DNA from 2 places in the Arthrobacter stackebrandtii genome. Region 1 is predicted to be linked to the other one. Evidence: riboswitches for the same ligand, from Rfam matches in the RefSeq annotation. Region 1 holds a riboswitch; the other holds the start of a gene.
What was found. Region 1 has a riboswitch for cyclic di-AMP ahead of JOF48_RS03485 (M23 family metallopeptidase). Riboswitches for the same ligand answer to the same signal wherever they lie in the genome.

Region 1 (6,292 bases):
CTAGGCAATCCACTCATGGGCGCCAACTTGATTCGAAGTTGGCGCGGTTACGACGTTACAACACATTTTTGGCTATGTCACGTTAAGGTCACGGTCCTGTGACTAACTCGTAACCCAAGACGGGCTGTGGAGGAGTTAAAGCCAGCCCATGGGATCGACAGTCTCGTCATCGACGATGACCTCAAAGTGCAGGTGGCAGCCGGTGGAGGCGCCTGTGGTGCCGCTGAGGCCCACGATGCCGCCGCGCGGGACTTCCTGGCCCACCGCAACGTTGATGCTGCTCATGTGGTTGTATGACGTGGAGAGGCCGTTGCCGTGGTCCACGACCACGCGGTTGCCTCCGCCATACTGGTGCCAGCCGGCAAAGGTGACAACCCCGCCTGCCGCTGCAAGCACACTGTTGCCGCAGCCAATGGCGAAGTCCTGGCCGGTATGCATCTCGCCGACCTGACCCGTGATGGGGCTGATGCGGCCGCCGAACGGGGAACTGGTGACCATGTTTGTCAGTGGTGCGGACAGGGTCCCCTTGGAGGCCTGCAGGGTGACATTGGAGGCCTGGACCTTCAGAGTCTCCTTCAGCTGGCCGTCCGGGTTCAGGGCACTGGCAACGTCTGGGGTTGCGAAACTAATGGGAACTTCGGCGCCTGCGGTGACGATGGTCTCGACGGAGGCGGACTGTTCCGGGGCTGCATGCAGCGTGTCCGGGGCCTGGGTGGACGGCAGGGTGACGGCCAGGACGAGGCCAGTTGCGGCCATGGCCACGCCAACCTTTTGTCCGGCACCGCTGGCGGCGCCTGCACGCAGCAACTGGGCCATGGAAACGCCTGAGGGTGCACTGGCGCGTTCTGCAGCAATGGCTTCACGGCGGCCTCCTGATGTGGAAGCAGGCACGTGAGTTACTGGCGACGACGCACGACGGCGCCCCCGCTGCTTAACATCTGACACAAAAAACCTCTCTATAATGCACCTGCGAAGTTAGCTGTCGGATTCGGATCAGAGAGTCGTGCTTTTGATCCGGCCCACGCTTTTGGCACAGCTCAAGCCATGGCGCAATCCAACGGAATGCGCCAGAAGAGAGTTGTGCTGTTTGTGGGCTTCACCCCAAGACAGGCTGGATTGCCTGTCAAAAGTGGTTCCCCCGCCCCTGCCTTACGGATTACTGTCCAGCCTGCGAAGGCAAGGTTCGGTGTCGCAGGATGGTAACGCTTTGGTTACGGCGTCAGATGATTACTATACGGTAAAACCGGTAAACGTAATAATTCCGTTACCTAGATCATCAATACCTGTGTGTCACCCGGTCGGACGACACTAGGAAACTCTAACTCATGGAGACGAAAACATGTGACGCAACTTCCGGCGGAAGCTCCAGCGCACCCTCGATCCCGGGCACCCGGACGGAGATGTACTCCCCTGCCCGTGCCAGCGAAATCTGGGCCCCGGGGCGCAATCCGCCCTCATCGAGCTGCTGCAGCAGCTCCGGCTCGACCTGGATCCGCTCAGACAACCTGTGAATAATCACTCGCTGGCCCGGCGCATAAGTACTCATGGCAGACAGCAGCGTCACGAGTCCGGCAGAAAACTCCGGCGCAACGGTCCCGCCAAGCTCTTCCAGCCCCGGGATGGGGTTCCCGTACGGAGACTCGTCGGGCTGGCCCAGCAGGTCAAACAACCGCTGCTCCACCCGCTCGCTCATGACATGCTCCCAGCGGCAGGCTTCCTCATGCACGTACGCCCAGTCCAGGCCGATGACGTCGGAGAGCAGGCGTTCTGCGAGGCGGTGCTTGCGCATGACCCGGGTCGCCTTGTCGCGTCCGGCAGGCGTCAGCTCCAGGTGGCGGTCGCCGGAGACGATCACGAGCCCGTCGCGTTCCATCCGGCCAATGGTCTGGGAGACGGTGGGCCCGGAGTGGTGCAGGCGCTCGGCGATGCGCGCCCGCAGGGCAACAATGTTCTCCTCTTCCAACTCCAGGATGGTTCGCAAGTACATTTCGGTCGTGTCAATTAGATCAGCCACGTCAGCATCCTCCTGTATATTGGGCAAGAATTTTGGGCAAAGACCACCGTCTCTACGTTAGCCTGAATGCCCTACCCGAAGGTAACTGCACCCGCCCAAGGCAACCTTCCGCCGTCGAACTATATTTCGGCAAGTCACGGATTTTTCCTCTCAGCGTAGTTCTGCGGCAGAATTGGCATCAGCCCTTAGGCAACTCAATGTCTTCCATCGCTTAAATTTTGGAGCAACTCGTGAGCGAATCCACGCCCCTCACCATTCCTGCCAACCTGCGCCCGGCCGACGGCCGATTCGGTGCCGGACCCTCCAAGGTCCGCCCCGAGCAGGTTGCCGCGCTCTCCGAAGCAGGGGCTTCCCTGTTGGGCACCTCCCACCGCCAGGCACCCGTCAAGAACCTGGTGGGCGACGTCCGCAGCGGCCTGAAGCAGTTCTTCAACGCCCCCGACGACTATGAAGTCATCCTCGGCGTGGGCGGCTCCACGGCGTTCTGGGATGTTGCAACGTTCGGCCTGGTGGAGAACAAGGCCCAGCACCTCTCCTTCGGCGAGTTCGGCTCCAAGTTTGCCGCCGCCACCAACAAGGCACCGTTCCTGGACGCCTCCTCCATCATCAAGGCCGAGCCGGGCACGCGCCCGCTGCCCGTCGCCGAGGCCGGCGTGGATGCCTACGCCTGGCCGCAGAACGAGACCTCCACCGGCGTTGCAGCCCCGGTCAAGCGCGTTGCCGGGGCAGATGAGGGAGCCCTCGTCCTGGTGGACGCCACCTCCGCTGCCGGCGGCCTGGCTGTGGATGTTCGCGAAAGCGATGTCTACTACTTTGCGCCGCAGAAGAACTTCGCGTCCGACGGCGGCCTGTGGCTTGGGCTGTTCTCCCCCGCTGCGATTGAGCGGGCCAGGCGCATCGGTGCCTCCGACCGCTGGGTGCCGGACTTCCTGAGCCTGACCACAGCCATTGACAACTCCCTGCTGAACCAGACGTACAACACGCCTGCGCTCTCCACCCTGGTCACGCTGAACAACCAGGTGCAGTGGCTGAACGCGAACGGCGGCATCGACTTCGCCTCCGCACGCACCGCCGACTCTGCAGGCCGCCTGTACACCTGGGCCGAGGAGTCAGCCGTCGCCAGCCCGTACGTGGTGAACCCGGAGGACCGCTCCAACGTCATCGTCACAATCGACTTTGACGAGTCCGTTGACGCCGCAGCCGTGGCCAAGGTGCTGCGCGCCAACGGCATCGTGGACACCGAGCCCTACCGCAAGCTGGGCCGCAACCAGCTGCGCATCGCCACCTTCGTGGCCATCGACCCCGAAGACATCACCGCACTGACCAAGTGCATCGACTACGTGATTGAAAACATCTAGCCAGCCGCACTGTATTAGCAGTTGCACTGTCTTAACAGTGACGTGCCACAAAAAGTGAGCCGACACAGTTCGGGCCGCTTCCACACTCTGGAAGCGGCCCGGGCTGTTTTTAGTTCACAGCTGCAGGGCCGCCACCGCCCGACGGCACCCACCCGCGCAGGCGCCACGGCGGCAATGAAGCGTTAAATGTTTGGGCCCCGCCATCAAGAATGGCGGGGCCCAAGCCGTGCGCGAACCTTGGTTCGCTATCTAGTTCTCTCCGTCCGCCTCTGTGGCGTCGTCCGCGGCGTCGTGGCCGTCCCCGTCGTGGTCGTGGCCTGCGTCGGTGACGTCGCCATCCCCGGTGGCGGAGTGCTCGCCGTCGTCGTGCCTCTGTTCAGCATGGGCGGCAGCCTCGGCCTCGGCAGCCGCCTGGTCTTCGGGACGCACACGCTCGGCCCACGGAACCCACTGTGGGGCCAGGACGGAGTCCTCGGTGGGCAGCATGCCAACCTCGTTGACGGTGGACTCCTTGCCGCGCGAGACGCGGGCCAGGGAGGCAAACCAGGTCCAGCCGCGGTAGCCGTCCTTCTTGGACTCAAACAGGTGCGTCACACAACGCACGCCCTCGCTCCGGGCGCCAAGGTGCGCACCGATCTCGGCGTCGGCTGCAATGCTCAGGATGGCGTTGCGGGCCGTGGCCACGTCGGCGGCGAGGAAGGCGTCGGGCTTGCCCACGCGCCACACGGGAACACCGGGACGCGGTGCTGCGCTCTCGCTGGCAGGGGCGGCGGAATCGCCGGGCAGTTCAGTCATGGTGGGCACCGTTACGCGTCAAAGTTGTCGGCAACCTTGCGCAGTGCGGCAGCGATCTTGCCCGCATCTCCGTCAGGATACTTGCCGTTGGTCAGGGATCCTACAGAACGTTCCAGCAGGGACACGAGGTCCTGGACGATGGGTGCCAGGTCCCGTGCGGGCATGCGCTTGGCCTTCGCCACCGACGGCGCACGGTCCAGGATGCGCGCGGCCATGGCCTGGGCGCCCTTGCGGCCGTCGGCCACGCCGAACTCCATGCGCATGCCGGGCTTGATGTCACCGGCGTCTGCCGGGAGGGCGTTGGCGCGCAGGAAGACTTCACGGCCGTCGTCGGCGGCAATGATGCCGAAGCCCTTTTCGTTGTCGTACCACTTCACTTTGCCGATAGGCACTTGCTTTACCCCTTAAAAGTCGTCGGTGTAAGCCGGGTTCCTTGCCAGTGCGGTTGCTCTTCGCCGTTCTCCGGCGGCCCATGATCGGGGGCGGGAATCTGGCGGGCGATGCCTGCAGTGACAGGTTGTACAGCTCTACTAGCTTCTAGATTACCGTGTCGGGGGAATTGCTGCGGCTTTGCCCTGTAACTGTCCGCTGTTAGCGTTATGGGCATGAGTCCGCTATATTCCGCACCGCAACCTGTCAGCCGCACTTGGCGGATCTTCAACTACACGGCCATGGGCTTCGCCGTGCTGGCGCTGCTGGCCCTCATTGTGGTCCTGGTCAGCAAGTGGGCCGGCGGCACGCCGTGGCCAGGCTTCAACTGGATCGCCATGATCGCGCTGCCCGTGGCGTTCCTCATGATGGGCGCCAGCGTCATGCGCGCCGCCGCCATCCGCCGCCGCCTCTAGCCCTCCTTCCTCCTGACTTCCGGTCCCCTTCTCCGGCCGGGAACTCCGCCCCAAAAACTGTCCCGTGCCTGCACCGGCCGCCGGGAGTAGGATCAGAAAATCGCAGGAACTCCGGCGGTCGGTTTGTGATTTTCTTGGAGGGGCCATGGGCTACGAGGAGGCAGTGTCCGCCCACTATGGACACGGCGGCATTGAGGAAAAGCTGCTGGGGATGATCACAGCCGACGGCGGGAATCCCGGGCATTTTGCCCCTGCGGATTTGCACGGCGCGGACCAGTTGCATGTCGGCGGGGCGTTGGCAACAACCCGAATCGCCGGCCGCGCAGGAATCAACGGAGGCAGCCATGTCCTGGACCTCGGCTCCGGCATGGGCGGGGTGTCCCGGCACCTGGCCCACGACTTTGGCGCCACGGTCCATGGCGTCGACCTGACCCCGGCCTTCGTGGACTTGGCCCGATCGCTGACCGAACGCACCGGGCTCTCCGGGCAGGTCACCTTCAGCCAGGGCAGCATCCTGGCCCTGCCGTTTGGGGACAACTCCTTTGACACCGCCCTCATGGTGCATGTGGGCATGAACATCCGCGACAAGGACAAGGTGTTCGCGGAAACGGCCCGCGTGCTGCGTCCGGGCAGCGTCTTTGCCGTCTACGAGGTCATGCTGCTGGGCGGGGACCTTGAGCAGTTCCCGCTGCCCTGGGCCGCCTCGGAGGAGACGTCGTTCGTGCAGCCGCCGCTGGCCTACAGCGATGCCCTGGCCCAGGCAGGTTTCGACGTGGACTACGAGGCCAAGCCATTGGCCGAGGGCATCGAGTTTCTGGAGCACGCCATCGCCGGCGAGGGCCCGGCGGGCGTAGACAAGGACGCGATCGTGAACCTGCTGGCCGCCTTCAAGGCTGGAATCCTGGCCCCGGTGGAAATCTACGCCCGGCTGGCCTGAACCCAACCACCCCACCCGCCCGCCCCACAATCCATGACGCAGTTGTTGTACGAAAAATACCCGGATAGCGCATTCCCAGTCCAACTACTGCGTCATGGATCCGGCTAGAACAGGATCCGCACCGCACCCAGCCTCTCGGCAAGGCCAGGGTCCCCGGACACCGTGGCGATTCCGGTTTCAGCCACCCGGCCCGACAGGCTGCGGCAGAGTTCGATCCCGTCTGCACGCAGCAGTGCCTGGGGATCACCATCCCCCAGTTGCCAGGTTCCGGACAGTTCCCCGGCCAGAACAAGTTCGACGGCGGGTCCGTCACCCCACGCCGTGGCCGTGTCGCGCATGATTT
Region 2 (6,292 bases), 310 kb from region 1:
CTCTCATTTGGAGCGAACTTTGCCCAAAATATCGAAGATATGGGACGTTGCTTGCCGCACTTCAATAATTCATTCGGTCAGAAAGGCATACGCCACGAAATAATTCACCAGCATTCAATGCATGCAAGTGACGCCCCTGGCAAGTTTGTTTCCATGCACAGCATATTCACAGACAATCACGCTAGGTAAACAGCTGTTTACTGGGCGTAACTCCGCCCGGGTCCGCCCGCCCAGTGCCCCCTGCCTGGCCTGCCTTCGGCAGCTCCCAGTTCAGGCTCCGGGACCCGCGCGGTGCAGGCCGTGGACCATGAACGAGGGCCGCAGCTGCCGGACCTGGTCGCGGAACCGGACGTTGTTCCGCCGGTTCATCAGGAGCAGGGCAAGCATCCCCGCCGCCATGGCGGCCACGGCACCCATGCCAAGGGACCAGCGCGCACCGAACTCGGTGGCGATCCACCCCACCAGCGGCGCCCCGATCGGCGTGCCGCCCTGCAGCACCACCATGTACACGGCGAGCACCCGCCCGCGCATGGCCGCGTCCGTGGTCAGCTGGACGGTGGTGTTGCAGGCGTTCATGAACGTCAGCGACGCCAGCCCCACGGGCACCAGCGCCAGCGCGTACCAGCCAAACGTGGGCATGAATGCGGCCACCGCCACCGTGACGCCAAAGGCCAGCGCGCCGCCCACAACATAAAGCATCCGCATGGTCCTGCGCCGCGCGGCGAGCAGCGCCGCTGCGAGGGTGCCCACGGCCATGACCGAACCCAGCAGCCCGTATTCCCCCGGCCCCAGGTGGAACACGGTGGTGGCCATGAGCGCGTTTGTGATCTGGAAGTTCATGCCAAAGGTGCCCACCACAAACACCAGCACCATGATCATCAGCAGGTCGGGGCGCTGGCGGATGTACACCAGCCCCTCCCGGATCTGCCCCTTGGCGCGCGGCACGTGCACGGCCGGCACCAGCTCGCTGGTGCGCATCCGCAGCAGCGAAAGGATGACGGCGCCGAAGCTCGCCGCGTTGATGAGGAACGCCGGCCCCGTCCCCACCAGGGCAATCACGATCCCTGCCACGCCCGGTCCGGCCAGCCGCGCCAGGTTGAAGGACGCACTGTTGAGTGCGACGGCGTTGGGCACGTCCTCCTTTTCGACGACTTCGGAGACAAACGCCTGCCGCGACGGGGCGTCAAAGGCGCTGGCCACGCCCAGCAGGAAGGCCAGCACGTACACATGCCACAGCTCGACGGCCCCGGTCACCACCAGGACTCCCAGCACAAGCGCACAGAACCCCATGGCCGTCTGGGTGAGCAGCAGCAGCCGGCGCTTGTTGACGCGGTCGCCCAGCAGCCCGGCGTAGGGGCCAAGGAAGACGATGGGCAGGAACTGCAGGCCCGTGACAATGCCGGCGGCCGTGCCGGAATTGTTGGTCAGCACCGTCAGCACCAGCCAGTCCTGGGCAACGCGCTGCATCCACGTGCCGATGTTGGACACCAGCGCTCCCGTCACCCACAGCCGGTAGTTGAACACTTTCAGGGCACGGAACATGGAATTCATTCAGGAGCTCATCTCCTGCAGGATCACGGCCGCCTCATGGAGCGTGGCCCGCTGCTGCGGGGTCAGCGCCGCCACCTGCTTCGCCAGCCACGCCGTCCGCTTGGAGCGCGCCCGCAGCAGGGCGGCCGAGCCCGTCTCCGTGATCCGCACCAGCACCTGGCGCCGGTCCTCCGGATTCTCCTCCCGGCTGACCAGCTCCGCCGCGGCCAGGGCGTTCACGATCCGGGTCATGGACGGCGCCTGGACCTGTTCCCGGGCGGCCAGCTGCCCCACCGTCAGCGGGCTGTGCAGGATGCCTGCCAGCACCGAGTACTGGCCGGGGCTGATTTCCCGGGTGGCAGCCTCGGCCCGGAGCCGCCGCGACGTGCGCATGACCGCAACCCGCAGCTCGGCCGCGAGAGCGCCGGCACCGATGGGCTTGCCGGTTTTCCTCCCGCCCACCCCCTGCGCAACGGGGGCCGGGGCACCCGGGGAAGGGTCCGGCGTCGTGCCTGCAGGGGAAAAGTCAGTCATGGGTGCTCAGCTGCCTCAAGGAATTGGTTTCGTATCGTCAAACATCCACTTTAGATCGTTAGCATTGCTAAGTAAATGACGGTTTCGTCACGTAGCTGTGAAAGTGTTACCAAAATGTGACACGCGGCACGGATTCCGTTAAGCTGGCAGAAGTGCCGCTTGGACCACTTCCGGTCCGGCACCAGTGGACGGTTCGCCGAGCTCTGCCGCCGCCCACTCCCGTTCCCGAATAACCAGGCAGAGACGGGGGACCCAATTTTTGCGGGTCTCTTGGTAGTGGAGACCCTTGGGGTTAAGCCGTGCAGCGTTTCTGGCCGCACAGCCGGACGCTCTAGTCCGTTCCCGACAGCTCACCTCGCAGGCGTAGAGAGGCTTCCCACATGTCTGCTGCACCGCAGCGCGGCCGCCGCCGCGCCGAACCCCAGCGCCAACGCACCCTTTTGGGGCTGCCGGCCCAGCACCGGGGCACTCATTCCAACAGCCGTTCCATGCATCCCGCCCTCGCCGCAACCGTGCGCGGCGTCGCCACGCTGGCCGTGGTCGGCGCCCTGGTTGGCGCCGGCGTCGTGGCCAAGCAGCTCGATGTCCCGACCGTCACCAGCGCCGTGGCCAACGGCCACTCCCTCGCCAGCATCGCCTCGATGCTTGAGGGACCGCCCGTTGCCGCCGCCACCAACGCCACGATCAAGTTTCCGGGCTTGGAGGTCTCCTCCAGTGCCCGGCCCACCGTTGACCCCATGAAGGCCGAGGCCGAGCGCATCGCAGCCCTGGCCGTTGACGACGCCGCGGCGGCCCAGGCCTACGCGGCCGGACAGATGGCCTCGTTCGGCTGGGGCGCCGACCAGATGAGCTGCCTCATTCCACTGTGGGAACGCGAATCGGGCTGGCGCACCTCCGCGGCCAACCCCTCCAGCGGCGCGTACGGCATCCCTCAGTCGCTTCCTGCCGGCAAGATGTCCAGCGCCGGCGCCGACTGGGCCACCAACTACGAAACCCAGGTCCGCTGGGGGCTGGGCTACATCCAGGGCCGGTACGGTTCGCCGTGCGGGGCCATGGACCACTCCAACTCGGTGGGCTGGTACTGACCCTGCCTGCACTGGCGGCCATTCCCGGCGGTGCCATCACCCTGCGCGACGCCCGCGCCGGCACCGTCCGCGAGGCGGTGCTGGCCCCGTTTTCCCTGGGCCGCACGCAGCTCACCCGAGCCGAGTGGCACCTGGTGACGGCCGACGGCGGGAGCCCGCCTGCCGCCGTCGGCCTCCCCGCGCATCCGGTCACCTGGTTTCAGGCGGTGGAGTTTTGCAACGCGGCCTCCCAACGCGCCGGCCTTGCCCCGGCGTACCGGATCGACGGGCGGTCTGTGGACTGGGATGTTGCCTCGGACGGCTTCCGGCTGCCCACCGAGGCCGAATGGGAGTGGGCCGCGCGGGCCGGGAGCACCGCGCCGGTCTACGGGGAGCTGGCTCAGATTGCGTGGACGGCCGCCGATTCCGTGGCCGGCCCGCAGCCCGTGGGCCTGAAGCGCGCGAACAGCTTCGGCTTGTTCGACATGATCGGCAACGTCTGGGAGTGGTGCTGGGACTACGCCGACACGGCGCGTTACGGCGACTACCGAAGCCTGCGCGGCGGCGGCTGGGATGACCCGCAGTGGAGGGCCCGCGCGTCTGTCCGGCGGGGCAGTGCGCCCGACGCCGTGCTGGAAGACGTCGGGTTCCGTGTGGCTCGCGGGCCGGTTGGCCTGCCCGGGGCCGGAGCCGCACAGGGCTGGTCTGCCGCGGCGGACCGCGAACGTGCCGCCGTCAAGGGCCCGCGGCCGGTGGGCTGGACGCCGCTGCGCGGACTGTAGCCCGCCGAACGTCCAGTCCGCCCCACCCATTCGCCCTCCCGCCAGCCCATTCGCCGAACGTACAGATGATGCCGATGTTCCACGGGAACATCGGCATCATCTGTACGTTCGAGGTAGGTGGAGGAGGTGGGGGCTAGTCCACGACGCCGTAGAGGCGGTCGCCGGCGTCGCCGAGGCCGGGGACAATGTAGGAGTTCTCATCCAGGCCCTCGTCGATCGAGGCCAGGACCACGTGGACGTTGTCGCGTCCGCCGTGGGCGGCTTCCAGCTTGGCCAGTCCCTCGGGGGCGGCGAGCAGGCAGATGCAGGTGATGTCCGCGGCGCCGCGGTCAAAGAGGAACTTGAACGCCTCGATCAGGGTTCCGCCGGTGGCCAGCATCGGGTCGAGGACGTAGACCTGGCGGCCCGTGAGGTCTTCGGGCAGGCGCTCGGCGTAGGTGATGGCCTCGAGGGTTTCCTCGTTTCGGGCCATGCCCAGGAAGCCCACTTCGGCGGTGGGAAGCAGGCGGGTCATGCCCTCGAGCATGCCCAGGCCGGCGCGCAGGATCGGCACCACCAGGGGTGTGGGCTTGACCAGTCCGGTGCCAATGGCCTTGGTCACGGGGGTTTCAATGTCCACGGGCTCGACGCGTACGCCGCGGGTCGCCTCGTAGGCCAACAGGGTCACCAATTCCTCGGTGAGCTGGCGGAAAACAGGTGACGGGGTGGTCTTGTCCCGCAGGACTGTCAACTTGTGGGCAATAAGCGGATGATCCGCAACCAGTACGCGCATGAATAAAAGCTACCATTGAGCCGTGCCCAACACATCGAATTTTCTGCCTTTGGAGACCACCACCACGGCCCGCCACGCCGAATGGATGGGTCTTGCCCTGACGGAGGCACGGCGCGCCTTGGCCACGGCGGATGTGCCAATCGGTGCCGTGGTGCTTGGCCCGGACGGGGAAATCCTGGGCCTGGGCAGCAACGAGCGCGAGGCGCACGGGGACCCCACGGCGCATGCGGAGGTGGTGGCGATCCGGGAGGCGGCGGCAAAGCTGGGCACGTGGCGTCTGGCGGACTGCACCCTGGTGGTGACCCTGGAGCCGTGCACCATGTGTGCCGGGGCGATTGTGCTGGCCCGCGTGCCGCGCGTCGTTTTTGGTGCCTGGGACGAGAAGGCCGGGGCGGCGGGGTCCGTGTTTGACGTGCTGCGTGAACGGCGGCTCAACCACTGGGTCGAGGTGTTTCCCGGGGTCCGCGAGGACGAATGCGCCGCCCTGCTGCGGGATTTCTTCGGCGGCCACCGCAGCTAGACAGCGCCCCTGCGGCGCCGGGTCTGTGCCGTGACACGTGTGCGCCCCGGCCATGCCCGCCGCGACGCGGCATGCGAGTGGCCTGTCAGGGCTCGATGGTGAGCGCTTCCATGGGAATCTCGCACGAGGCCCGCTGAAGATCCCCCGCACCCGTCCCGGCGGATCCGTTCCCGGTGTCGCCGGAACCCTTCAGACGGTTGTTCTGTCCTGTGTCGTCGCACCAGTCAAGGTCGTAAGGGTACGCCACCACGGCGCCTAGGCCGGGGACGGCAGAAGCGGGGATGGTGACAACGGCACTGAACCCGCCGGCGTCGTTCATGGGTGCAAGGGTGTCAACAACTTTTGCCCCGGAACCGTCCATGATTTCCAGCTGGACCTGCGCGCCGTCGCCGTAAGCCGGATTGCAGTCGGCATCTTTCGCACTGACCGTGACATGAGATCCCGGTGCGGCCGCATCGGCGCTGACCGTGAACGGCGGCGGCATGCAGCCCGTTCCCATCGGGTCCTCCTCGGCGGTGCCGCAGCCGCCGCTGGCCAGCACCACGGCCGCCACAACACCGGACACCACCCAATTCAATCCGCCCATGGCCATGCCTGTCCCCCGTCCTGTCTACCGCGATGCGGCATTGAGTGCATCGATCCGTTTTTGGCGGCTCGCCGGCGAGTCGAGGCTGAAGGAGCGGAAGTCGCCGAGATCCTCGCGGATCCAGTTCTCCACTTCCTGGATCCTGCCCTGAACGGCGTCCGTGGGTTCGTGGAAGAGCCAGTGGGCAATGCGTTCGTTGCCGGGGTCGTACTGCCAGAGCCCGATGATCCGGCCCCGGTCCACGATGGGGTGGTCGGGGAGGTCAGCCGTGAGCGCGAGCTTTTCCCGGCCCACAGCGAGGCCGCGGTCCTCCTCCGCCACGTGGTCGGCCGAGTTGCGGCGCAGCAGGAACAGGGCGTCGGAGCCGGCCAGCAACTGGATCTGCTCCTCCGCGGGGGCCGCAAAGGTCGCGGCAGCCTCGGCGTCGGCCGGCAGCATCCAGAGCCCGTCCGGGTCCACCACGGTGGATTCCACGGCGTCCACGGCGGCGAGCGCGGCCTTGGT

Region 2: it holds a riboswitch for cyclic di-AMP, as region 1 does, so the genes downstream of both, JOF48_RS19540 (aggregation-promoting factor C-terminal-like domain-containing protein) here and JOF48_RS03485 (M23 family metallopeptidase) in region 1, are expected to answer to the same signal.

Annotation. Positions count from the first base shown of each region.
Region 1 is NZ_JAGIOI010000001.1:840,882-847,173, forward strand. It holds gene JOF48_RS03485 (M23 family metallopeptidase) at 136-945, opposite strand; cyclic di-AMP (ydaO/yuaA leader) riboswitch at 948-1,174, opposite strand; gene JOF48_RS03490 (iron-dependent transcriptional repressor DtxR) at 1,319-2,014, opposite strand; gene serC (phosphoserine transaminase) at 2,245-3,372, shown strand; gene JOF48_RS03500 (DUF3027 domain-containing protein) at 3,622-4,167, opposite strand; gene JOF48_RS03505 (cold-shock protein) at 4,179-4,559, opposite strand; gene JOF48_RS03510 (hypothetical protein) at 4,773-5,012, shown strand; gene JOF48_RS03515 (class I SAM-dependent methyltransferase) at 5,158-5,949, shown strand; gene JOF48_RS03520 (maleylpyruvate isomerase family mycothiol-dependent enzyme) at 6,054-6,292, opposite strand, start outside.
Region 2 is NZ_JAGIOI010000001.1:1,150,286-1,156,577, forward strand. It holds gene JOF48_RS04690 (MFS transporter) at 271-1,551, opposite strand; gene JOF48_RS04695 (MarR family winged helix-turn-helix transcriptional regulator) at 1,552-2,064, opposite strand; cyclic di-AMP (ydaO/yuaA leader) riboswitch at 2,265-2,440, shown strand; gene JOF48_RS19540 (aggregation-promoting factor C-terminal-like domain-containing protein) at 2,445-3,149, shown strand; gene JOF48_RS04705 (formylglycine-generating enzyme family protein) at 3,107-3,910, shown strand; gene upp (uracil phosphoribosyltransferase) at 4,044-4,682, opposite strand; gene tadA (tRNA adenosine(34) deaminase TadA) at 4,705-5,202, shown strand; gene JOF48_RS04720 (hypothetical protein) at 5,288-5,788, opposite strand; gene JOF48_RS04725 (DNA glycosylase AlkZ-like family protein) at 5,813-6,292, opposite strand, start outside.